Regions from separate parts of the Bacillus sp. PK6-026 genome, predicted to be linked through region 2. Evidence: riboswitches for the same ligand, from Rfam matches in the RefSeq annotation. Region 2 holds a riboswitch; the other holds the start of a gene.
What was found. A riboswitch is a leader RNA that binds a small molecule or an ion and turns the genes downstream of it on or off. The one in region 2 is predicted to bind S-adenosylmethionine.
Positions count from the first base shown of each region.

Region 1: it holds a riboswitch for S-adenosylmethionine, as region 2 does, so the genes downstream of both, M1D59_RS05040 (methionine ABC transporter ATP-binding protein) here and M1D59_RS21210 (5-methyltetrahydropteroyltriglutamate--homocysteine S-methyltransferase) in region 2, are expected to answer to the same signal.

Region 1 covers NZ_CP096418.1:992,068-999,552, reverse strand. Annotated here, with positions in the region: gene M1D59_RS05060 (hypothetical protein) at 1-180, shown strand, start outside; gene M1D59_RS05055 (L-cystine transporter) at 226-1,611, opposite strand; gene M1D59_RS05050 (MetQ/NlpA family ABC transporter substrate-binding protein) at 1,738-2,556, opposite strand; gene M1D59_RS05045 (methionine ABC transporter permease) at 2,578-3,228, opposite strand; gene M1D59_RS05040 (methionine ABC transporter ATP-binding protein) at 3,231-4,232, opposite strand; SAM riboswitch class I at 4,332-4,445, opposite strand; gene cspB (cold shock-like protein CspB) at 4,749-4,949, shown strand; gene M1D59_RS05030 (ABC transporter permease) at 5,066-6,007, opposite strand; gene M1D59_RS05025 (ABC transporter ATP-binding protein) at 6,000-6,923, opposite strand; gene M1D59_RS05020 (ABC transporter ATP-binding protein) at 6,943-7,485, opposite strand, start outside.
Region 2 covers NZ_CP096418.1:4,162,273-4,169,757, forward strand. Annotated here, with positions in the region: gene M1D59_RS21190 (ABC transporter substrate-binding protein) at 1-600, opposite strand, end outside; gene M1D59_RS21195 (LacI family DNA-binding transcriptional regulator) at 834-1,808, shown strand; gene M1D59_RS21200 (chorismate--pyruvate lyase family protein) at 2,005-2,535, shown strand; gene M1D59_RS21205 (DUF3298 and DUF4163 domain-containing protein) at 2,634-3,317, opposite strand; SAM riboswitch class I at 3,636-3,745, shown strand; gene M1D59_RS21210 (5-methyltetrahydropteroyltriglutamate--homocysteine S-methyltransferase) at 3,819-4,949, shown strand; gene M1D59_RS21215 (glycosyltransferase family 39 protein) at 5,089-7,329, shown strand; gene M1D59_RS21220 (glycosyltransferase family 2 protein) at 7,329-7,485, shown strand, end outside.

The sequences.
Region 1 (7,485 bases), 1.2 Mb from region 2:
AATCCGGCTGACATGATCAAACAGGCTTTCAATTCCGGAGGACAGTCACAGGAACATCGCCAGTCAGGCCATACGGCAAACGACCAGCATCAATCAAGCCATATGACTGCCCCGGTTAATGTCATGAACGATCAGACTGCAAACCAGACGATGTTCGATAACGACCAAAACTATTCATAAAAAACGGCCCGCACGAGCAATCAAGCTGTGCGGGCCGTTCTTCTTTTACACTTCTGCTTCAATGATATTAGTACGGTCTTGGTACGTGTCTTTTTCAAGTTCATTTGTTGCTTTGCTTGTGACAAGTCCTGACGTCATGCTGCCGCTGACATTAAGAGCCGTACGCCCCATGTCGATGAGCGGCTCAACCGAAATCAGCAGTCCGGCAAGCGCTACGGGCATATTTAACGCCGAAAGGACGAGAAGCGCTGCAAATGTCGCACCTCCGCCGACGCCTGCCACTCCGAAAGAGCTGATCGCAACAACAGCGATAACCGTGAACAAAAATGACGGCTCAAGCGGATTTTGTCCGACCGTCGGCGCAATCATGATCGCGAGCATTGCAGGGTAAATTCCGGCACATCCGTTTTGTCCGATGGACAGTCCGAAGGAACCGGCAAAGTTTGCAATGCCTTCGGGAACACCGAGGCTGCGCTGTGTTTTAATGTTCAGCGGCAAAGCGCCTGCGCTTGATCTAGATGTAAACGCGAATACAAGGACCGGAAACGCCTTTTTCAAGTATGTGACAGGATTTAAACCGCTGAATGTAATGAGCAGCAGGTGAATGATGAACATGACGATCAGCGCCACATATGAAGCGATGACAAATTTGCCGAGCTTGGCAATGCTGTCGAGATCGCTCGTTGCAATCGTTTTTGTCATGATCGCCAATACACCGTAAGGCGTCAGCCTCAGAATCAACGTCACTACACGCATAATGATCGCATACACGGCATCAACCATCTTTTTGAAAAGCTCAGCTTGTTCAGGCTGTTTTCGATTGACCCCGAGATACGCGATTCCAAGGAAAGCCGCAAAAATAACAACGGCGATCGTTGATGTCGGTCTTGCTCCCGTAAAATCTAAAAACGGATTCCCCGGAAGAAGCTCGACAATTTGCTGTGGAAGTGTTTTGGCTTCCATGTCCTGCGATTTCTGTTCGAGTTCCGCCCCTCTCATTGACTCTGCCTGGCCTTGATCCACATGGACAGCCTGCAGGTCGAAAGCAAGTGCGGACGCGATTCCCACCGCAGCAGCGACAGCTGTCGTCGCGATCAAGAGGCCGATGATCAATCCGCTGATTTTTCCGATATTGTGCGTCAGTTTAAGCTTTGTAAAAGCACCCAAAATCGAGATGAATACAAGCGGCATAACGATCATCTGCAAAAGCTTCACATAACCGCCGCCTGCAATATTAAACCAATCAGATGTCTGCGTAATCGTTTCTGAAGACGAACCATATATAAAATGCAAAGCGAATCCAAAAACAATGCCGATTCCCAGAGCGGTAAATACCCGCTTAGAAAACGAAACATGTTTTTTTTGCATCATATAAAGGAGCGCCATCAGGCCGAGCATGACGATAATATTAATAACAACAAATAATGTCATGGTAACAAAAGCACCCCCAGAATTTTTTACATTTAAAAACTATAGTACAACAAACCTGATTGGTCAAGTAGGAATTATCGATGTATTTCAATATATGACCCGGGAATCAATTGCGCGACTGACATTTTATTCGCCGATGTCTTTCAGTGGAACAAAAGTCGGCAGCTGTGCACCGTCAAACTCTTTTTTGATCAATTCAGCGGTATCGTCTGATTGGTACAGCTCAACGATCTTTTTCAAATCTTCACGGTCCCGGTCTTCTGTTCTGGCCGCAATAATGTTGATGTACGGTGTCGCTGTTTCGTCTTCCAGTTTAATCGAATCTTTGACAGGATGGAAGCCGGCGTCAACCGCTATGCCGTTGTTGATAACAGATGCAGCGACGTCGGGAAGCACGCGCGGCGTTTGCTCTGCGGCCACCGTTGTGATTTTGAGTTTTTTAGGATTTTCTTTAATCGCATCAAGCGTTCCGTTTCCGTCAAATCCGTCCTTTAATTGAAGCAGGCCGGCGGACTCCAACAGGAGCAAGGCTCTGCCCATGTTCGTCGCTTCGCTCGGAACAGCGATTTCCGCGCCGTTTGGTATATCGTCAGGCGAATCATACTTCTCGGAATAAATGCCCATCGGAGCGATGATCGTTATGCCGATCGGCGAAAGTTCAAGATTGCGTTCCTTTTTGAATGCATTAAAGTAAGATATCGTCTGAAATGCATTGGCGTCAATGTCACCGCCCGCCAAAGCCTGGTTCGGCTGAACATAATCAGAATATTTGACGATTTCAAGCTTTAAGCCTTCTTTCTCGGCTTTTTTCTTCACAAAGTCCCAGATTCTTGTATCCGTTCCGCTGATGCCGATTTTAATGGTTTTCGCATCAGAGTCTGCCGCACACCCCGCGATCACTCCCGCAAGCAGCAGTAAAATGATAACAAATGTGAACTTTTTCATCATAGCTGTCTCCCTCTCTGTTTATCTTCTTCTCAATTTTTTGGACAGAACGTTTCCGGATGTCTGCAATCCCTGCACAACGATGACGAGAATTGCAACCGTGATGATCATCGTCAGCGTGTCAAACCTTTGGTAGCCGTATGTGATCGCCAAATCCCCAAGACCGCCGGCGCCTATCGCACCAGCCATCGCCGACGCTCCGACCAATCCGACCGTTGCCACCGTAAAACTCAGCACAAGCGAACCGAGCGCTTCCGGAATCAGAAACCGGAAGATGATCTGCCGCGGAGTCGCTCCCATTGCTTCAGCGGCTTCAATGACTCCCGGATCGACTTCAAGCAGAGAGTTCTCGACGAGCCTTGCGATGTAAGGCCCCGCATAAAAAGTCAGGGGAACAATCGCTGCCGATGTGCCGATGGACGTCCCCACAATCAGCCTTGTCACCGGAATTAAAGCAACCATCAAGATGATAAATGGAACGGAACGGAAAATGTTAATGATCATATTGACAACCGTAAAAACTGCCGGATTTTCAAGCAGATGCCCCTTCCTTGTGACAACCAGCAAAATGCCGAGCGGAATGCCGATCACGCTTGAAAATAAAAGCGAGAAAACCGTCATTTGAATCGTCTGAACCAGTGCGTCAATGATTTGGTCATATGTAACAAGCATGCTTATACCTCCCTGATGCGAATGTTTTCTCTGCGGATATATTCGAGCGCCCGCCCGATTTCACCGTCTTCCCCCTGCAGTTCAACCGTCATACTGCCAAACGGAATTCCCTGAAGCTCTGTAATCGTTCCGTGCAGAATGTTGACTTCTACGTCAAACCGCTTTGCCACTTGCGAAAGAAATGGCTTCCCGGAAGATTCGCCGACAAATTGAAGCTGGTAGAGATGCTTCACATTTAATTTTTGAATCGATTCAGGTATCTCGTGGTCGATGGCTGATTTGACAAAGCTTTTGGCCGTTTCGGTTTCCGGCGCGGAAAACACGTCAAACACGCTGCCTGATTCAATGATCCTTCCTTTTTCAATGACCGCGACTTTGTCGCAGATTTCTTTTGCCACATTCATTTCATGAGTGATCAACAAAATCGTGATGTTATATTGTTCGTTGACGCGCTTCAGCAGCTTCAAAATATCGCCGGTCGTCTGCGGGTCAAGCGCGGATGTCGCTTCATCACAGAGCAGAACCTCCGGATTTGTCGCCAGCGCCCGGGCAATGCCGACGCGCTGCTTTTGGCCGCCCGACAGCTGATCCGGATAATCGCGGGCTTTATCCTCAAGTCCGACAAAATGGAGCAGTTCCGTCACTTTTTGCTTGATTTCGGCTTTCGGTGTTTTGACAAGCGCGAGCGGCTCAGCGACATTAGCGAAAATCGTCTTTGAATTTAACAGGTTAAAATGCTGAAATACCATGCCGATCTTCCTTTTAACAGCTCGAATCTCAGCTTTCGACAGAGACATCAAGTCTCTTCCGCCGACGAATACCTTTCCGGCCGTCGGTTTTTCAAGGAAGTTCACACAGCGGATCAGCGTGCTTTTCCCTGCGCCGCTGAATCCGATGACGCCGTATATTTCCCCTTTATCTACATGAAGGTCGATTCCATTGAGCGCATGAACCTTCTGTCCGCCGCTTTCATAGACCTTTTCAACGCCTTCAAATGTAATCATGATGATCTTCCTCCTCTTTTTGGCTAACAAAAAAGGCTCCCTCTTAAAAAATAAGAAGAAGCCTTAGACGACACGAAGTAAATAGAGTGGTCCGCTCTCTTCTTATCTTCCAAGCCCGTACGGCTTGTTGGATGTGGCACAGTATTCTGCTGTATGCAGAACCCGCTGCCGAGGCTTCATAGGGCCAATTCCCTCCGCCTCTCTGAATAAGAAGTGTTGATGCATGAAGTTTTACCTAACTTTACAGCTTCTTTGAAATGTTGTCAATCAGAATTGTGAAAATTTCAAAAACCCGCTTTTTAATGCTTTATTTTTCGCCCTGATTATTAAATTTCACTTTTTTTAAAAAAATTGTGTTTAGCAGTTGTAATTTCGCTTAAACACTGGTAAAGTAAAGGTAATTATTTTTGTTCGAACTATCTTTAAGAAGAAAGTTTTGTAAGAGTTTTCGTCTTGGAAGTTTGTTTTAGAGCAAGAATAGTGAATTTAAGCGTTATCGCTTTAGGAGGAAATTTCATGCTAGAAGGTAAAGTAAAATGGTTTAACTCTGAAAAAGGTTTCGGATTCATCGAAGTTGAAGGACAAGACGATGTATTCGTTCATTTCTCTGCTATTCAAGGCGAAGGCTTCAAAACTTTGGAAGAAGGCCAATCTGTATCTTTCGAAATCGTTGAAGGAAACCGCGGACCACAAGCTGCTAACGTAACAAAAGCGTAAGCTGTGAACCGCTGATCTTCATACAGGACTGCTGACCGAATGTCAGCAGTCTTTTTATATTTAAAAAAAGCCTGACGCCCGGAAAACCGGCGTCAGGCTTTTTTTGCGAAAACCGCTTATGAAGCGATGTCTCTTTTTGTGAATGCACCAAAGGCGAGCACATGAAAAACGATAAAATAGACAGCCAGCACCACAATCGAGAATCCCAGCGTCATGTCTGAAACAAGCGGAGATCCGTCAAAGTATTGAGTGAGATCAGTGTTGGCAAATAAGATGTATTTCACCCAATCAAATTTCGTTGCGAGCAAGTTTGTCACCGTTCCGCCCATTGCCAAAAGGAAAATTGAAATACCTACGGCAAGCGAGCTGTTTCTGAAAACAGCTGAAATCATAAAGGCCATTGTCGCCATCATCAAAAGCGATATTGAATTCAGCAAATAGCTGCCGGCCAAGTGCAGCAGCAGGCTTTTTTCTTCAACGGTTCCATCGGCGTACGCCAAGTGAACCTGGCTGCCGTCGCCTGCCCCGAATAAAGCAAGGCCTGTGATACCCGCGCTTGCGAACAGAATGAAAAGCAAAGCCAATGCAAAAAGCAGAACTGTAAAATATTTTGCCAGCAAAATTTTAAAGCGGCTGATCGGCCTGATGACAAGCAGCTTCACCGTTCCCCAGTTGAATTCATTCGCAACGATTCCCGCAGCCACCGTGATCACAAACAGACCGAGGAGAGGAATGTTGCCGCTCGCGTCGCTGATGAACGACAGGGCCGAATAGTCCCCGTCTTCCGGCAAATCGTGCTTGATTCGATACTCATTAATGGCGGTCGACCGTTCATAGCTTTTTTCAAGTGCCGGATTATTGACCCCTTTAAGTTGTTCTTTCATATCTTTATTTTCCTGCATCAATTCTTTTTTCCAGTCCGGGTTTTGGTCTGTCTCTCCGATCATCTTTGTGAGAACGCCCAGCCCGATGGCAGATAACAGCAAAATCGCAATCATGACATATGTGCCTTTTCGATTAAAAATTTTGATCCATTCATTTACGATGAGATTAAACATGCTGAGCTTCCTCCTTCTCTGCGGTGATTTCCAGGAACCGGTCTTCCAGCGATTTGTTCACAGCCTTCACTTCATATAGGCGGACACCGTTGTCTGACAAGTGTTTGATCAAATCAGGCACTTCATCTTTTTGAAGGCTGAGCTCTATCCCGCCTTCCGCTTCGTCAACCTTCATCTTTTTGAAGGCAGCCGCTTCCCGCATCAGAGCCTGATTGTCATCCGCTTGAATATAATAGCGCTTCTTTTCATCCCGAGCGGGTCCGTGCACATGCTGAATATCCCGGAGCTTTCCGTTCTGGATAATGGCGATCCTGTCGCACATCAGCTCCATTTCTGAAAGCAGGTGGCTTGAAACGATGACCGCCATACCTCTTTCTCTCGTCAGCTTTCTTAAATGATCGCGAATTTCCCGGATACCGGCCGGATCAAGCCCGTTCGTCGGCTCATCGAGAATCAAGAGCTTCGGATCGTGCAAAAGGCTTTGGGCCAGGCCAAGCCTTTGTCTCATTCCTAAAGAATACGTTTTGACCTTATCGTTGATCCTGTTTTTCAATCCGACAAGCTCGACGATTTCGTCAATTTTCTGTTTCGTCACGCCTTTCGTCATGCGCGCGTATTGCTGAAGGTTTTGATAGCCCGTTAAAAATTTATACAGTTCCGGATTTTCAACGATCGCTCCGATATGCCGCGCGGCCTTTTCAAAATTTTCTTTTACGCTGACGCCGCACACGGCGATTTCACCGGCGGTGATGTTCATATGCCCGACAATCATCCGGATCGTCGTCGTTTTTCCGGCGCCGTTCGGACCTAGGAAGCCGAATATTTCGCCTGCCCGAACGTCAAAGCTCAGGCCGTCGATAATCTTTTTCCCCCTGATCGTTTTTGATACATTTTTTAATTCCAAAAGTGTTTCCACTGTTTCTCCTCCAGCCTTTTCAATTTTTTTCTTCAATAAACCGTTTCAGCCATTCCAAAAGCGACATTCCGGATTCCTCGCGCAGCTGTTCGACATCCTTTTTTTCTTCAATTCGGCCATTTAAGACGACGACGACCTCATCCAAAATTTGTTCAATTTCATGAATCTCATGGGTGGCGATGACGATTGTCTGCTTATCAAGCTCCAAATATGTAAGAAGGCTTTTGACGATCGATTCTCTCACCATCGGATCAAGACCGGAAAACGGCTCATCAAGCAGCACGACTGCTGCATCGCGCGCCAATGTGAGCGCGAGCTTCAGCCTGCCCCGGTTGCCTTTGGAAAGCTTGCCGATTTTTTTATCCCCGTCGATTTTCATGTCCTTTAACAGGTCCCACGCTTTATTTATACGGAAATCGGAAAACTGGGTTTCATAAAAGTGAATCATATCCTTGACCCGAAATGGATCGTAGAACATATCGAGCTCTGTTAAATAGGCGATGTTCTTCGTCTCCTTTCTGGCTGCCGGCCGCCCTCCGATCAGCACCGAGCCCGAATCCGG
Region 2 (7,485 bases):
ATCGATGGCCGGTTTGTCATATTTATTTTTCAGCTTTTTGCAAAGCTCAAGAAATTCGTCCCACGTCCATGGATTCTCAACCGTTGGCAGCGTTTTCAAGTCAACGCCGGCATCCTTCAGCATTTTTTTGTTATAGTAAATACCGACCGACGATTCGCTGACGCCGATCGCATACAGTTTCCCCCCGTAGGTTCCCTGTTGCTTAATGCTCGGCAATAAATCATCCTGGTCTTTGATATACTCATCCAATGGCGCAATTACGCCAGATTTCGCATAAGCCGCCGTATTCGGTCCGTCCAAAGTGATCACATCCGGCAAGGTGTTCGTTGTCAGCGCCGCGTTCACTTTGTCTTCATATCCGCCGCCGTTTCCGCTTCTGGGGATGAAATCAATTTTTGCCTTGACGTTTTCGGAGGCATACTTTTTATTAAAAGCGTCCACCCGCTTTTGATAGACCTTTCCTTCTTCACTATCATCAGATACGTGCACCCACATCGTAAGCGTTTTCCCATCTTGGCTATTTGCACTTTTGCTATTGCTGCAGCCCCACATCGCAAACATCAGTAACAACGAAAAAATTCCGAAGAGCCACCTTTTCATCTTTGTCACTTCCCCCCATTTTTCATAAATCAACAGATAAAAGCGCTTTCAAGTGAATTGTATGTCAACCGGTTTCACATGTCAACCGGTTGACATACTTTTTCCCCAATTATTCATCCCGGTACATTTCTCAGAATCATGGCATTTTCTTGCACATATCAGTCCGATTCTCTAAAATAAGTGCGTGACGAGAATTGTAAGCCATTTCAGTAAACTAGCAGGGGGAAAAGGGAATGAAGCCTAGCATTCACGACGTTGCAAAAAAAGCGGGAGTTTCACCAACAACCGTATCGCGGGTATTAAATAACCGCGGCTATATTAGTGAAAAAACAAAAGAAAAAGTCTATAAAGCGATGGAAGAAATCAATTACTTTCCAAACGATTTGGCCCGCTCTTTATTTCGTAAACGAACTCATTTAATAGGGCTCATCATCCCTAACTCCAGCAACCCGTTTTTCGGCGAACTGGCCTTTCATATTGAGAGCATCTGCGCTGCCATGGGCTACAAACTGCTGCTTTGCAACAGCTTGAACCGCAAAGACAAAGAAGAAAAATACTTGGAAATGCTGATGCGAAATCAAGTGGACGGCGTCATCGCCGTGACCTACAACAGGGGAATCTTAAACTATCATCGGCAAAACCTGCCGATTGTCGCCATCGATCATTACTTATCGGAAACGATTCCCGTCATCGGCTCCAATAACTATGACGGAGGAAGAAAAGCGACAGAACTGTTAATTGCAAAAGGCTGCCGGCACATCATCCATCTCAACGGACCAATTGAGCTGAAAACACCGGCAAATCTTAGACGAAAAGCATATGAAGATGTGATGCGACAACACGGAAGGCAGCCGATTACATATGAGGTTCCCTTTCATCAAAATTACCGGGAAATCATCTCAAAACTGTTTGATGAACAGCCTGCGGCTGACGGCATTTTTGCCAGCGATGACCTCATGGCCGCTACAGTCATCACCGAAGCAAAAAAACGCGGAAAAGACATTCCCGGGCAATTAAAGGTGATCGGCTACGACGGAACGGAAGCCGTTCAGTCCATCCTCCCGGAATTGACAACCATCCAGCAGCCGATTGAACTCATTTCCAAGACGGCCATCGAGATTTTGTCCAAAGCCATCGAAGGCGAATTCGATGATTTACCGCTGGAAACCTATTTGCCCGTACAGCTTTTAGAAGGAGAGACGACTTAAATGAATCGCACAAAAAAAGGAGACATTGACGTCTCCTTTTTCCATACATATCCTGATCTATCCAATTGTTAAAAATATAAAATTTACATTACTAACCTAAAATTTAACTTATTTTTCTAGACAAACGCATCTCCACATGATAAATTTAAAGACAAGTTTTCAAAAAATTCTAATTTTGGTACGGGGGTGCCTTTCATTGAGCGTAAGCCACTTTTTTCCTGAAACTCTAGTTGCTATTGTAAAAGACATGTTAACCAAAACCGATGGTTCAACAACCAAAGCGATTGAAACGCTGATCGGTGGCAAAGCCGAAATCGAAGTTTTTCAGCAAAATAATATTGATTATGACAAGCTGTCACCTGAAGAAGCGAGGCTGTTTCAACGCGATGATGACATCTTGTTTAGAACTTCCTCTTTGAAAACAGGCGATGATTATTTATCTTATAATTATGTCTATGTTAAAACAAACTTACTGCCGCCCGCCATCAAACAAGATTTGCAGGCAGAAAGGCTTCCCATCGGGAAAATCATTGCAGAACTGGAGTCAAGGCGTGAAATTTTCAGTACGGGCGACTGCCTGGGAAAACATTTCACACAACTTGTACCTGTTTCAGCAGACCGGACATATGCTTTTAAAAAATATCAGATTATCAGCGGCCGGCAGTGCATGTTCTATGTCTGCGAGCTATTCGATTTAGAAAAAATCTGCGAACGGACTGCGGGCTGAATCATGCCCGTCAGCTGCCACTTCATGAAAAGGCTTCCATAACCTCCCCATTCCTTCTTCCCTCAAAACAAAAACCCCTGCGAAACAGGGGCTGTTATTTATTGATACACCGTTTTCGGCACGGCAACGACCGGATTTCCGGCAGCATAAGGAGCGACATCGTATTGCTGGAAGACGATCGCAATGCCGTCTTTTGTGTAATAAAAAGCCGTGTTTTTACCAAGGACGATGTCTTTCTTCTTCACATCCGGGAAGAAAATGTCGCTGTGTTTTTGAATATAGTCGTAAATGTATGTTTTTGTCTTATCCATTTTCGATTTTGTATTTAAGATATCTGATAAATACACCCGCTTTTTAGAGGCAAGGTCATAGTTGAAAGAGCGGACTGCCGTATTTCCGTGCGCTCCGCCGGAGTAGACGTAATTACTTGTCAGAATGCTCAGCTTTTGGCCGGTCCGGTATTTCACTTCAAAGGACGTTTGATAATCTGTTTGGTATCCGTGCTGTTGGCCGTCTTTCTTGTTTTTTACATAATCTTTGTAGGACTGCTCAATATAACGTTTAAAATCTTTGTTGATCCTATTTTGGAGAGATTTGCTGCTTACATTTGCAACCTGCGGGTATTTCAAAGCCTTAATGTTTTTGTAAGTATGGCTCGTGACCGTCGGCTTTTTTTCATTTGCCGCGTGTGCAGAAGGAAGTGCGGCCGCACCGTACAGCGCAAAAAACAATACCCCTGTCATCAGCATACCTAACGCTTTAAACACTGTTTTTTTGTTCATAAGAACCCTCCTTAATCTGTCATTGTTTATCATACCCATTTTGAAATCAGGTACACATGATAGACCGGTGAACTCGCGAGAAAGTTTCTATTTTCGGAGATAAAAATTGAAAAATATTCTAATTCACCCTGTTCGTTCAGCACCTTGTTGACCATTTGAAAGACTGTCTTGACAAAAAATTCACACGTTGATTCGATACGCCCTCCGGTTTAACCGCAGAAGAAGAAAATGAAAAACCAAATAGTTTTTTTAAACCCATTGACATTTTTATAAAAAGTATTAATATTAAAATTATTAAAAAATTGCATAAAAAGGTTTTCCTTATCAAGAGTGGTGGAGGGACTGGCCCTGTGAAACCCGGCAACCGCTGTCTATGACAGAATGGTGCTAAATCCTTAAGAGCATGTTCGTGCTCTTGAAGATAAGGAGGAGATTGAATATATCAAGCTCTTCCTTATCGGGAAGAGCTTTTTTATGTCTATAAAGAAAGAGGGATGAAGCATGACACAATCAACCGATGTACTGAAGCAAACGCCTGGGAAAAAAATCGGACCGTACAGAGCTGATCAGGTGGGGAGTCTTTTAAGGTCTGCGCCCGTAAAAAAAGCGCGTATTCAAAAAGCGAACGGTGAAATTAGCGCTGAACAACTGCGCGAAGTCGAAAACGAAGAGATCAAGCGCATTGTCGAAAAGCAAAAAGAAATTGGCCTTAAAGCCGTTACTGACGGGGAATTCCGCAGGTCATGGTGGCATTTCGATTTTCTTGAAGGGCTTGACGGCGTAGAAGGATATACAGCGGACAAGGGCATTCAATTTCATAATGTTGAAACGAAGCCGCGCGGAATCAAAGTAACAAGCAAAGTCGATTTTACAAACCATCCGATGCTGGAAGATTATAAATTTCTTCATGATATTGCGGGCACACATACGCCGAAAATGACGATTCCGAGCCCGAATATGCTGTTTTTCAGAGGAAAACTTGGAGAAAGCCCGTACGAGGATCTGGATGAGTTCCATCACGATGTCGCGCAGGCTTACAAAAAAGCGATCCGCGCATTTTACGATGCCGGCTGCCGCTATTTGCAACTGGATGACACGGCCTGGTCGGTATTTTTCTCAGACAAAGGACATGAGCAGATCAAAGCCTTCGGCCGCCAGCCTGATGAACTGCGCCAGTCCTTCGCTAACACGATTAATGAAGCAGTTGAAGGACGCCCGGACGATTTGACGGTCACCATGCACATCTGCCGCGGCAACTTCCAGTCAACATGGGTGGCGGAAGGCGGCTACGATGCGGCTGCAGAAACGATTTTCGACGGACTCAATTTAGACGGACTTTTCCTTGAATTTGATGACGAGCGCTCCGGCGGCTTCGAACCGCTTCGCTATGTCAAACGGAAAGACTTGCAGATCGTCCTCGGCCTGATCACATCAAAATTCGGAGAGCTTGAAAACCCGGATGATATTAAGCGGCGTATCGACGAAGCAGCTCGCTTCGTCGACCTGAACCAATTGTGCCTAAGCCCGCAGTGCGGCTTTGCCTCCACAGAAGAAGGCAATCTCCTGACAGAAGAGCAGCAATGGGAAAAACTGCGTCATGTCGTCGAGATCGCAGAAGACGTATGGAAATAACACCTCATATTTGAGACATGCCTCCTGACGGCATGTCTCTTTTTTTTGCCCCTCTATACAATTTAAAATTCCTTCTTGATTTGTTCATAGTTTGATCATATTTGGCTTCTATAATGCTCTTTAGTGAGGTGATCGAACAATGATTAAGAAAAGGAAAATCGATATATTCCTGGTCTTCATTCTTGTATTATCTGCAGCTTTAAACTTGTACGGCATCTGGAATAGTGACACAGACAACGCCTACTATACGGCGGCCGTTGAAAGTATGACCCAAAGTTTTCATAACTTTTTTTACGCATCATTTGATCCGGCAGGCTTTGTAACAGTTGATAAACCGCCGGTTGCACTCTGGATTCAGACACTTTTTGCACTTGTGTTCGGCGTGCACGGCTGGAGCGTCGTTCTTCCTGAAGCGATTGCCGAAGTGATTTCCGTAGCACTGTTGTACTTTATTGTAAAACCTACTTTTGGCAAAACGGCGGCCAGAATTTCAGCTCTTATTATGGCGTGTACGCCGATTGCCGTTGCGGTCAGCCATACAAACAACGTCGACAGCATTCTCACCCTTTGTTTGATGATTGCAACCTGGATGTTGTTTAAAGCAGTCCGGAAAGGAAAAATCGGCTGGCTGCTCGGCGCATTCTGTATGGTCGGCGTCGGCTTTAACGTCAAAATGCTGCAAGCATACATGGTATTACCGGCATTCCTGCTGTTTTACATGATTGCAGCAAAAACGACGATTCGCAAAAAAATTGTGTCTCTTATCACAGCCTTGATCGTTCTGGCAGGCGTTTCCGTTTCCTGGGCGGTAGTCGTCGATAGTCAGCCGGAGAGTTCGCGCCCTTATATTGGAAGCAGCCAGACCAACTCTGTCCTTGAGCTGGCGTTTGGCTACAACGGCATCCAGCGTCTCACAGGCCAAAACGGTGCTGGCGGGGGCGGAACCCCCTCATCTGATCAAAATCAAAAGAACCAGCAGCAGGAAATGCCGCAGCAGCAAAGCGGCGATACCGAAAACAACTCAGACTCGACAAATGGACAAATGGCTCCGCCGAGCGGGGGCGAGATGCCTTCAGGCGGACCGGACGGCCAGCAGGGTGATGTTCAAAGCGGCGGCGGAGGTCCCGGCGGCGGCACGAGCGGCATGTTTGGCACAGGAAACCCTGGCCCTCTCAGACTATTCCAATCCGAGCTTTCCGGACAGGCAAGCTGGCTCATCCCGTTTGTACTCTTCGGCATCATCGGTTTGCTGATCACGGGCCTTCGCGGTCAACGCAAATTCAATGAAATAACGACTGAAACGATTTTCTGGATGATGTGGCTTCTGCCAGTCGCTGCATTCTTCAGCGTCGCAGGATTCTTCCACCATTACTATCTGATCATGCTGGCAGCACCGATTGCCGCTTTATCAGGTGCAGGCTGGACAGCGCTCGTTCGCCTCTATCAGGAGGAAAGCGGCTGGAAAAAACAGCTTCTGCCGATCGGAATTTTGCTGACAACCGCATTTGAATTGTATATTTTGAGTCCTTATCTCAGCGAAATCGGCATCGTCTGGAGCATATTGATCGGCGCTTTTGGCATTGTCACAAGCTGCCTTCTCATCTTTTTCAAAAAAGGAAAGTCATTCAGCTACTATGTATCACTTGCAGCGCTGCTCGGCATGCTGATCGGTCCTTTCTATTGGACAACAGCAACGCTCGCTGACGGTGTAAACGGCATGATTCCGCAGGCCGGACCTAAATCCGCACAATCATTTGGCGGCGGTGGCGGAGGGAAGATGCAGAATAACAACGGCAGCGGACCTCCCGGATTCGGCAGCCAAGACGGTCAAACAGACAGTGATCAAAACAACAATAACGGACCTGGCTTCGGTCCTGGTTCAAACAGCAATGATTCTTCAACTGATACCGGTTCCGGCCAAAACAGCCAAAATCAGAACGGCGAAGGCGCAAGCGGCCGTCAACAAGGCGGACCAAGCGGCGGCAGCCCTGGAAGCGGCGAATCAGTCGATGAAGAACTGTTGAGCTACCTTGAAAAGAACAACACGGGTGAAAAATATTTATTTGCGGTCTCCAGCGCAACGTCTGCTCAATCTTACATCATCAAAACAGGTAAAGCTGTCATGGCGATGGGCGGATTCTCTGGAAGCGACCCGATTTTGACGGTTGAAAAACTTGAGAAGCTCGTCAAAAACGGCGAAGTCAAGTACTTCATGATCGGCGACGGTCGAGGCCAAGACAACTCAGAAATCACTAACTGGATTAAAGAAAACGGAAAAGAAATTTCAAAAAGCGAATACAGCAGCTCTTCTTCAGATAACGATTCCCAGTCAGGCGGACCTGGCGGAAATCAGACGCTTTATAAAGTGGAGCTTGATTGATGAAAGGAAAGGTGATGAATATGCAGAGACAAGTCACATTTTCAATCGTAGTCCCTGTCTACAACGAAGCGGAAGTGCTTCAAAGCACCTATGACCGATTAAAAACCGTCATGGACTCGACAGGCGACCCTTATGAACTGATTTTTGTAAACGACG